Regions from separate parts of the Dorea sp. genome, predicted to be linked through region 2. Evidence: predicted binding sites of a transcription regulator. Region 2 holds the regulator's gene; the other holds the start of a gene.
The links. The regulator HrcA, encoded in region 2, represses chaperone genes, less so after heat shock. The targets are predictions, from matches to a motif close to TGTTAGCACTCNNNNNNNNNGAGTGCTAACA.
Positions count from the first base shown of each region.

Region 1: the regulator HrcA is predicted to act here: its motif matches at 2,419-2,449, upstream of htpG (molecular chaperone HtpG).

Region 1 covers NZ_CDRRQK010000013.1:17,149-21,348, reverse strand. The annotation lists gene ACWJAF_RS07455 (FtsX-like permease family protein) at 1-2,312, shown strand, start outside; gene htpG (molecular chaperone HtpG) at 2,606-4,200, shown strand, end outside.
Region 2 covers NZ_CDRRQK010000012.1:24,525-28,724, forward strand. The annotation lists gene ACWJAF_RS07105 (glycoside hydrolase family 3 protein) at 1-891, shown strand, start outside; gene hrcA (heat-inducible transcriptional repressor HrcA) at 1,139-2,194, shown strand; gene grpE (nucleotide exchange factor GrpE) at 2,231-2,830, shown strand; gene dnaK (molecular chaperone DnaK) at 2,887-4,200, shown strand, end outside.

The DNA.
Region 1 (4,200 bases), on a different contig from region 2:
CCGGATATCAGGAGCTTCTGAATACAATCGAAGCATTGAAGGCACAGGCAGCAGGCGCAGCCGGACAAATCGATGCACAGATTACTGAAGAAAAAGAAGAATCTGAAGCAGGCGCTGCGACAGATCAGATACAAGATGAAGAACAACAGCCAGGACAGAATGATAATGGCGGAACGGATGCCGGAAGTGGAAACGACCAAAATCAGGAGTTGTTACGAAGAATTCAGGCATTAGAACAACAGGCACAGGAAACAAAACAGACGCTGGAGGCGCAGGAGCAGGAATACCAGACGAAGAAGGCAGAACTAGAAACTGCAAAACAAAAGCTTACAAGCGGAAAAGCTGAACTTGATCAGGCAAAAGCAAAGTTAGATGCCAGTGAAGCACAGCTTGCAAAAGCAAAAGCGCAGATAACATCCGGTCAGAAACAGCTAGACGCCGGAAAAGCCGAACTGCAGACACAGGAACAGGCATTGCAAACAGGCGAAGCGGAAATTGCCGAGAACGAAGCAAAACTTGCAGATGCCAGAAAAGAATACGAGGACGGGAAGAAGACATCCGAAGAAGAAATCGCAAAAGGCGAGAAAAAACTTGCAGATGCCAGAAAGCAAATCCAGAAGATAAAGAATCCAAAATGGTATGTATATAATAGAAGCACTCTGGTCGAATATGATGGATTTGGAGAAAATGCGAACCGTATGCGGGCAATTGGAAAGGTATTCCCGGTAATGTTCTTCCTGGTTGCGGCGCTTATTAGTCTGACCGGCATGACACGTATGGTAGAAGAACAGAGAATCGAGATCGGTACGATGAAAGCACTGGGCTACGGTAACTTTTCCATTGCGTCAAAATATCTCGGCTATGCACTTCTTGCAACGGCGGGAGGCAGCGTCATCGGAGTGCTGGTTGGAGAGAAGGTTCTTCCCTTTATTATAATCTATGCCTATGAGATCATGTACCCACACATTCCAAAGATCTATGTGCCATATCATATGAGTTACGCAGTGATGGCATCAGCGGCTTCAATCGTATGTACGATGGGAGCAACACTTGCATCATGCTATAAAGAACTGGCAGCGGAACCGGCAGTGCTCATGCGTCCGCCTGCACCGAAAAAAGGAAGACGCGTATTCTTAGAACGGATCGGGTTCATCTGGAAACGGATGAATTTTACATGGAAATCAACCATCCGGAATCTGATGCGCTATAAAAAACGTTTTTTCATGACCATATTCGGAATCGGCGGCTGTATGGCACTTATGTTAGTCGGATATGGAGTGAAAGATTCCGTATATGAAATCGCAGATATCCAATACGATGAGATCCAACTGTATGACGGACACATTTTTTATAAAGATGGCGTGACAAAGACCGATAAGAAAGAATTGAAAGATTATCTGAAAAAAGATCAGGATATTCAGACATTCATGGATGCGGACATGCGCAGTGTGACAGCGTCTAAGGGAAGCAAAAAGAGAAGCGTATATCAGTGTGTTCTGGGAAATTCTAAAGATGCCGGTAAATATGTTGATTTTCATGACCGGAAGACGAAGGAATCATATAAGCTTACAGATAACGGAGTGATCGTAAGCGAAAAGACGGCAAAGCTTCTGAATGTAAAAGAAGGAGATACCATCCAGGTAAAAGCGGGAAATGAAAAAAGCGGAACGGTAAAAATTGCACATATCTGTGAGAATTATATGGGACATTACATATATTACACACCGGAATATTATAAGAAAGTATATGGAAAAGATGCAGACTACAACTGTATCATGTTCCGCACAAAAACAGGATATTCGGATGAACAGGTAAAAAAAGCAGGAGAAAAGATATTGGCGCAGGATCAGGTCTTAACGATTTCTTATCTGCATGATATCAAAGACCAGCTGGATGATATGCTGGCCAGTCTGAATCTGGTGATCATTGTTCTGATCGTTTCGGCCGGAATGCTGGCATTTGTTGTCCTTTATAACCTGAACAGCATCAACATTACGGAGCGGCAAAGAGAGCTTGCGACACTGAAAGTACTCGGTTTCTACGATATGGAAGTGGCAGAGTATGTATTTCGTGAAAATGTTCTGCTGACCCTGATCGGAGCGGTTGTGGGAATTGTATTTGGAAAGATACTGCATCAGTTTGTTATTCAGACGGTGGAAGTAGATGCTGCAATGTTCGGGCGGAATATCAATCTGCCAAGCTTTATCTACAGCTTTTTATTTACGATAGGCTTCTCGCTATTCGTAAACTGGGTGATGTATTTTAAATTAAAAAAGATCGATATGGTAGAATCGCTTAAGAGTATTGAATAATCAGACTGCAGTATATATGTAAATATCTAATCTGAAGGATAGTTGGAAAAAATGAATATAGGCTGAAGGATAAAAATTAATAATTGTTTTATAAACTTCACAGAATTATTAGCACTCTTTTTTAAAGAGTGCTAATTTTCTATTGACTTTTAAAATTTACAGTATTATCATATCTGTTAGAAAAATGAAATGCCAGATGTCAGGAAACTGTCCGCGATACAATAATCCGGGGACAGCACATATACCGGACATCATATGAATAATAAATTTAGAAGAAATAGGAGTGATTTACAATGGCAGCAAAGAAAGGTAGTTTGTCAATCAGCAGTGAAAACATTTTCCCAATTATTAAAAAATGGGTATATTCCGATCACGATATTTTCGCACGTGAATTAGTATCTAATGGATGCGATGCAATCACAAAGTTAAAGAAACTGGATATGATGGGGGAATATCAGTTACCGGATGATTACAAACCGGCAATCAAAGTAGAAGTAAATCCAGAAGAGAAAACTCTGAAATTCACAGATAACGGTCTTGGTATGACAGCCGATGAAGTAGAAGAATACATTACACAGATCGCATTTTCCGGAGCTACACAGTTCCTTGAAAAATATAAAGATAAAACAACAGAAGACGATATGATCGGACACTTTGGTCTTGGATTCTACTCAGCATTTATGGTAGCAGATGAAGTGCATATCGATACACTGTCTTACAAAGAAGGTGCAAAACCGGTACACTGGGTAAGCAATGGCGGAACAGAGTACGAGATGGAAGACGGCGACAAACAGGAAGTCGGATCTACTATGACTCTGTATCTTAATGAAGACAGCCTTGAGTTCGCTAACGAATACAGAATGAGAGAAGTACTTCAGAAATACTGTTCATTCATGCCAGTTGAGATCTTCCTTTCAAAGGCAAATGCAGAACCAGAATATGAAACTATCGATGAGGCAGACTTAAAAGATGATGATGAAGTCATCGAGCATATTCACGAAGATGCCAAGATGGAAGAAAAAGAAAATGAAAACGGCGAGAAAGAAATGGTGGAAGTAGAACCGGCCAAAGAAAAAGTAAAGATTAAAAAACGTCCGGTTTCATTAAGTGACATCCATCCACTGTGGACAAAACATCCAAATGAATGCAGCGATGAGGATTATCAGGAGTTCTACCGTAAAGTATTCATGGATTACAAAGAGCCACTGTTCTGGATCCACCTGAACATGGATTATCCATTTAACTTAAAGGGAATCCTGTACTTCCCAAGAATCAATACAGAGTATGATTCTATCGAAGGAACAATTAAGTTATATAATAACCAGGTATTTATCGCTGACAATATCAAAGAAGTTATCCCAGAGTATCTGATGGTATTAAAGGGAGTCATTGATTGTCCGGACCTGCCGCTTAATGTATCGCGTAGTGCACTGCAGAATGACGGATTTGTAAATAAAATTTCTGAATACATTTCTAAGAAAGTTGCAGATAAGCTTTCCGGAATGTGCAAGACAAAGAGAGAAGATTATGAAAAATACTGGGATAACATCAGTCCGTTTATCAAGTTTGGCTGCTTAAAAGATGAAAAATTCTGTGACAAGATGAAAGATGCAGTTCTGTTCAAGAACCTGGATCACAAATATCTGACACTGAAAGACTGTATCGAAGCAAATGGCGGAAAGGTAGAAGAACCAGAGGCTAAGACAGAGGAAGATAAAGCAGACGATCAGAATAAAGAAGATAAGACAATTATCTACTATGTAACAGATGAGATTCAGCAGAGCCAGTACATCAACATGTTCAAGAATCAGGGAATGGATGCTGTAATCCTGGGACATAATATTGATTCACCATTTATTACACAGTTAGAGCAGCGCAATCAGAACAT
Region 2 (4,200 bases):
CCGAATCTGATTCTGGCAGACGGGCCGGCGGGGCTGCGGTTACAGAAGCATTTTAAAACGGATAAAGAAGGTAATAAATTGCCGGGCGGAGAACAGTTTGGAATGGAGATTGCGCCGTTTGCAAAAGAATTACCGGAAGGAACACAGGATTATTATCAGTATTGTACGGCAATCCCGATCGCAACAACGCTTGCGCAGTCATGGGATGTGGAGCTTATTCAGAGAATGGGTGAAATTGTAGGAGAAGAGATGGAACGCTTCCATATTCATCTGTGGCTTGCACCTGGAATGAATATCCACAGGAATCCACTGTGTGGACGAAACTTTGAATATTATTCAGAAGATCCGCTTCTTACCGGTTTGTGTGCGGCAGCTGATACAAAAGGTGTACAGTCTTATGCGGGACATGGAACGACGATCAAGCATTTTGCAGCGAATAACCAGGAAGATAACCGGATGTTTACGAATGCGCATATCAGCGAGAGAGCGTTAAGAGAGATCTATCTTAAGGGATTTGAAATCGCAGTTAAGACAGCACAGCCATATGCGATTATGACATCTTATAATCTGATCAATGGAACACATGCAGCGAATCATTATGATATGCTTCAGAATGTAGCACGTGATGAATGGGGATTTGAAGGCCTTATTATGACAGACTGGTACACATCCCAGGATACGTCGGCGCTTGGAATGGTGTCAGAAAGTGGAAAATACAGTTATTCCGACAGTGTACAGTGTATCAAGGTCGGAAATGATCTTCAGATGCCGGGATGCAGGAAGAATGTAGAGGATATCGTAGAAGCTGTGAAGAATGGCGGCGGAATTACCAAGGCAGATCTTCAGAGGTGCGCAAAACATATTCTTGGAATTGCGTTGAAGACAGTATAAAAATACAAAAGAATCTTCCACTGGCAGCTTCTCTTGCATACATAACTATATAGAAAACAGGCAGGCAATCTATTATATAGAGCCGGCCTGTTTTTTTCGTGTATGAAAGCATTCATATGAAAATGTAAAAAATATCTAAACAGTGTTGACAAAAATATGTGGGAGTGCTATCTTAATAGTCGAAAGGTGTTAGCACTCAGATAAAAAGAGTGCTAATAACCTGAGAAACCGAAAGGAGGAGGTACCGGTGATAAATCATGAAGAACTAAGTGAAAGAAAACTGAAAATACTTCATGCAATCATCCAGAATTATCTGGAGACAGGAGAACCGGTCGGTTCCAGAACAATTTCCAAATACACGGATCTGAATTTAAGTTCAGCAACAATCCGTAACGAGATGGCAGATCTGGAAGAGATGGGATATATCATCCAGCCTCATACGTCGGCAGGACGTATTCCTTCGGACAAAGGATACAGGCTCTATGTAGATATGCTGATGGAGGAAAAAGAGCAGGAATTAAATGAGATGCAGGAACAGATGCTTGATAAAGCAGACAAGATGGATCAACTTTTAAAGCAGGCAGCAAAAGTTCTCGCAACGAATACGAATTATGCGACAATGGTTTCCACTCCGATGAACAATTCGAATAAGATTAAGTTCATCCAGTTATCTATGGTAGATGAGGAACAGGTGATTGCAGTCATCGTACTGGGCGGCAACGTGATCAAGAACAAGATCATCAACATTGACGAACCAATCAGTAATGAGAATCTGCTGAAATTAAATATGCTGCTGAATACAACGCTCAACGGTATGTCGATCGAAGAAATCAACCTGGGACTGATCGCCAGATTAAAAGAGCAGGCAGGAATCCACAGTCAGGTAGTCGGATATGTACTGGACGCAGTTGCGGATGCAATTCATCTGGATGATGATATGCAGATTTACACAAGCGGTGCGACAAACATTTTCAAATATCCAGAATTAAGTGATAACCAGAGTGCACAGGAGATTATCAGTGCATTTGAAGAAAAACAGCAGTTATCCGAACTGGTAACACAGACCCTGGCACAAGATGAGAATACCGGCATTCAGGTATATATCGGAGATGAGACTCCGGTACAGACCATGAGAGACTGCAGCGTTGTGACTGCAACTTATGAATTGGGTGACGGTATGAAGGGAACGATAGGAATTATCGGACCGAAACGTATGGATTATGAACATGTTTTAAAATCTATGAAGCGTCTCCAGTCAGAACTGGATCATATGTTTCATAAGAACGATAGAAAGGTGGAATAACCCTTGGAAAATAAGCAGGAAAAAAGCCAGGAAGATATGGTAAAAGAAGCTGTAGAAGAGGCTAAAAAATCTGCTGCTGAAGCAAAAGAAACAGAGGCTGATACAGAAGATACAACAGAAACTTCTGAAGAAGATACAGAAGAAGCAGAAGATACAGCAGAAAAGAAACCTGGCAAAAAATTATTTGGTAAAAAGAAAGATAAAAAAGACGAGAAGATAGAAGAGCTTACAGATAAGCTTACCCGTCAGATGGCAGAGTTTGATAACTTCCGCAAACGTACAGAAAAGGAAAAATCCCAGATGTACGAAGTCGGAGCAAAAGATATCATAGAAAAGATCCTTCCGGTTGTAGATAACTTCGAAAGAGGATTAGATGCAGTAAAGGAAGAAGAAAAAGAAGATCCGTTCGTTCAGGGAATGGAAAAGGTATACAAACATCTGCTTACCACGCTTGAAGGAATCGATGTAAAGCCTATCGAAGCAGTAGGACAGCAGTTTGATCCGAATTTCCACAATGCAGTGATGCATGTAGAAGATGAAAACTTTGGCGAAAATGTAGTTGCCGAAGAATTTCAGAAAGGCTACACATACCGTGATTCCGTTGTAAGACACAGCATGGTAAAAGTAGCAAACTAAAAACAAAATATTCACAATTTTCAGAATAAATAAAAGTAATACAGGAGGAATTTATCATGGGTAAAATTATAGGTATTGACTTAGGAACAACAAACAGCTGTGTAGCCGTAATGGAAGGTGGACAGCCAACAGTTATCGCTAATACAGAAGGCGCAAGAACAACACCATCTGTAGTTGCATTTACAAAAACAGGTGAGCGTCTTGTCGGAGAACCTGCAAAACGTCAGGCAGTAACAAATGCAGAGAGAACAATCTCTTCTATTAAAAGAGAGATGGGATCTGATTACAAAGTAACAATCGAAGATAAAAAATATTCTCCACAGGAAATTTCAGCAATGATTCTTCAGAAGCTGAAAGCTGATGCAGAAGGATACCTTGGAGAAAAAGTAACAGAAGCTGTTATCACAGTACCTGCTTACTTCAACGATGCTCAGCGTCAGGCAACAAAGGATGCTGGTAAGATTGCTGGTCTTGATGTAAAACGTATCATCAACGAGCCAACAGCAGCAGCACTTGCATATGGTCTTGACAACGAAAAAGAACAGAAGATCATGGTATATGACCTTGGTGGTGGTACATTCGACGTATCAGTTATCGAGATCGGTGACGGAGTTATCGAAGTATTATCTACAGCTGGTAACAACAGACTTGGTGGAGATGACTTCGACCAGAAGATCACAGATTATATGATCGCTGAGTTCAAGAAACAGGAAGGTGTTGACTTATCTACAGATAAGATGGCACTTCAGAGATTAAAAGAAGCAGCTGAGAAAGCGAAAAAAGAGCTTTCTTCAGCAACAACAACAAACATTAACCTTCCATTCATCACAGCTACAGCTGAAGGTCCAAAACATTTTGATATGAACCTTACAAGAGCTAAATTCGATGAACTGACACATGATCTTGTACTGAAGACATCTGAGCCGGTACAGAGAGCATTATCAGACGCTGGTATCACAGCTTCTGAACTTGGTCAGGTACTGTTAGTTGGTGGATCTACACGTATCCCTGCAGTACAGGAAGAAGTAAAACGTCTGACAGGTAAAGAGCCAAGTAAATCTCTGAACCCAGATGAGTGTGTAGCACTTGGAGCATCTGTTCAGGGTGGTAAACTTGCCGGAGATACAGGCGCTGGCGACATCCTTCTTCTGGATGTAACTCCACTGTCACTGTCTATCGAGACAATGGGTGGTGTAGCTACTCGTCTGATCGAGAGAAATACAACAATTCCTACAAAGAAGAGCCAGATCTTCTCTACAGCCGCTGATAACCAGACAGCCGTTGATATCAACGTAGTACAGGGAGAAAGACAGTTCGCAAGAGATAACAAATCCCTCGGACAGTTCAGACTGGACGGAATTGCACCAGCT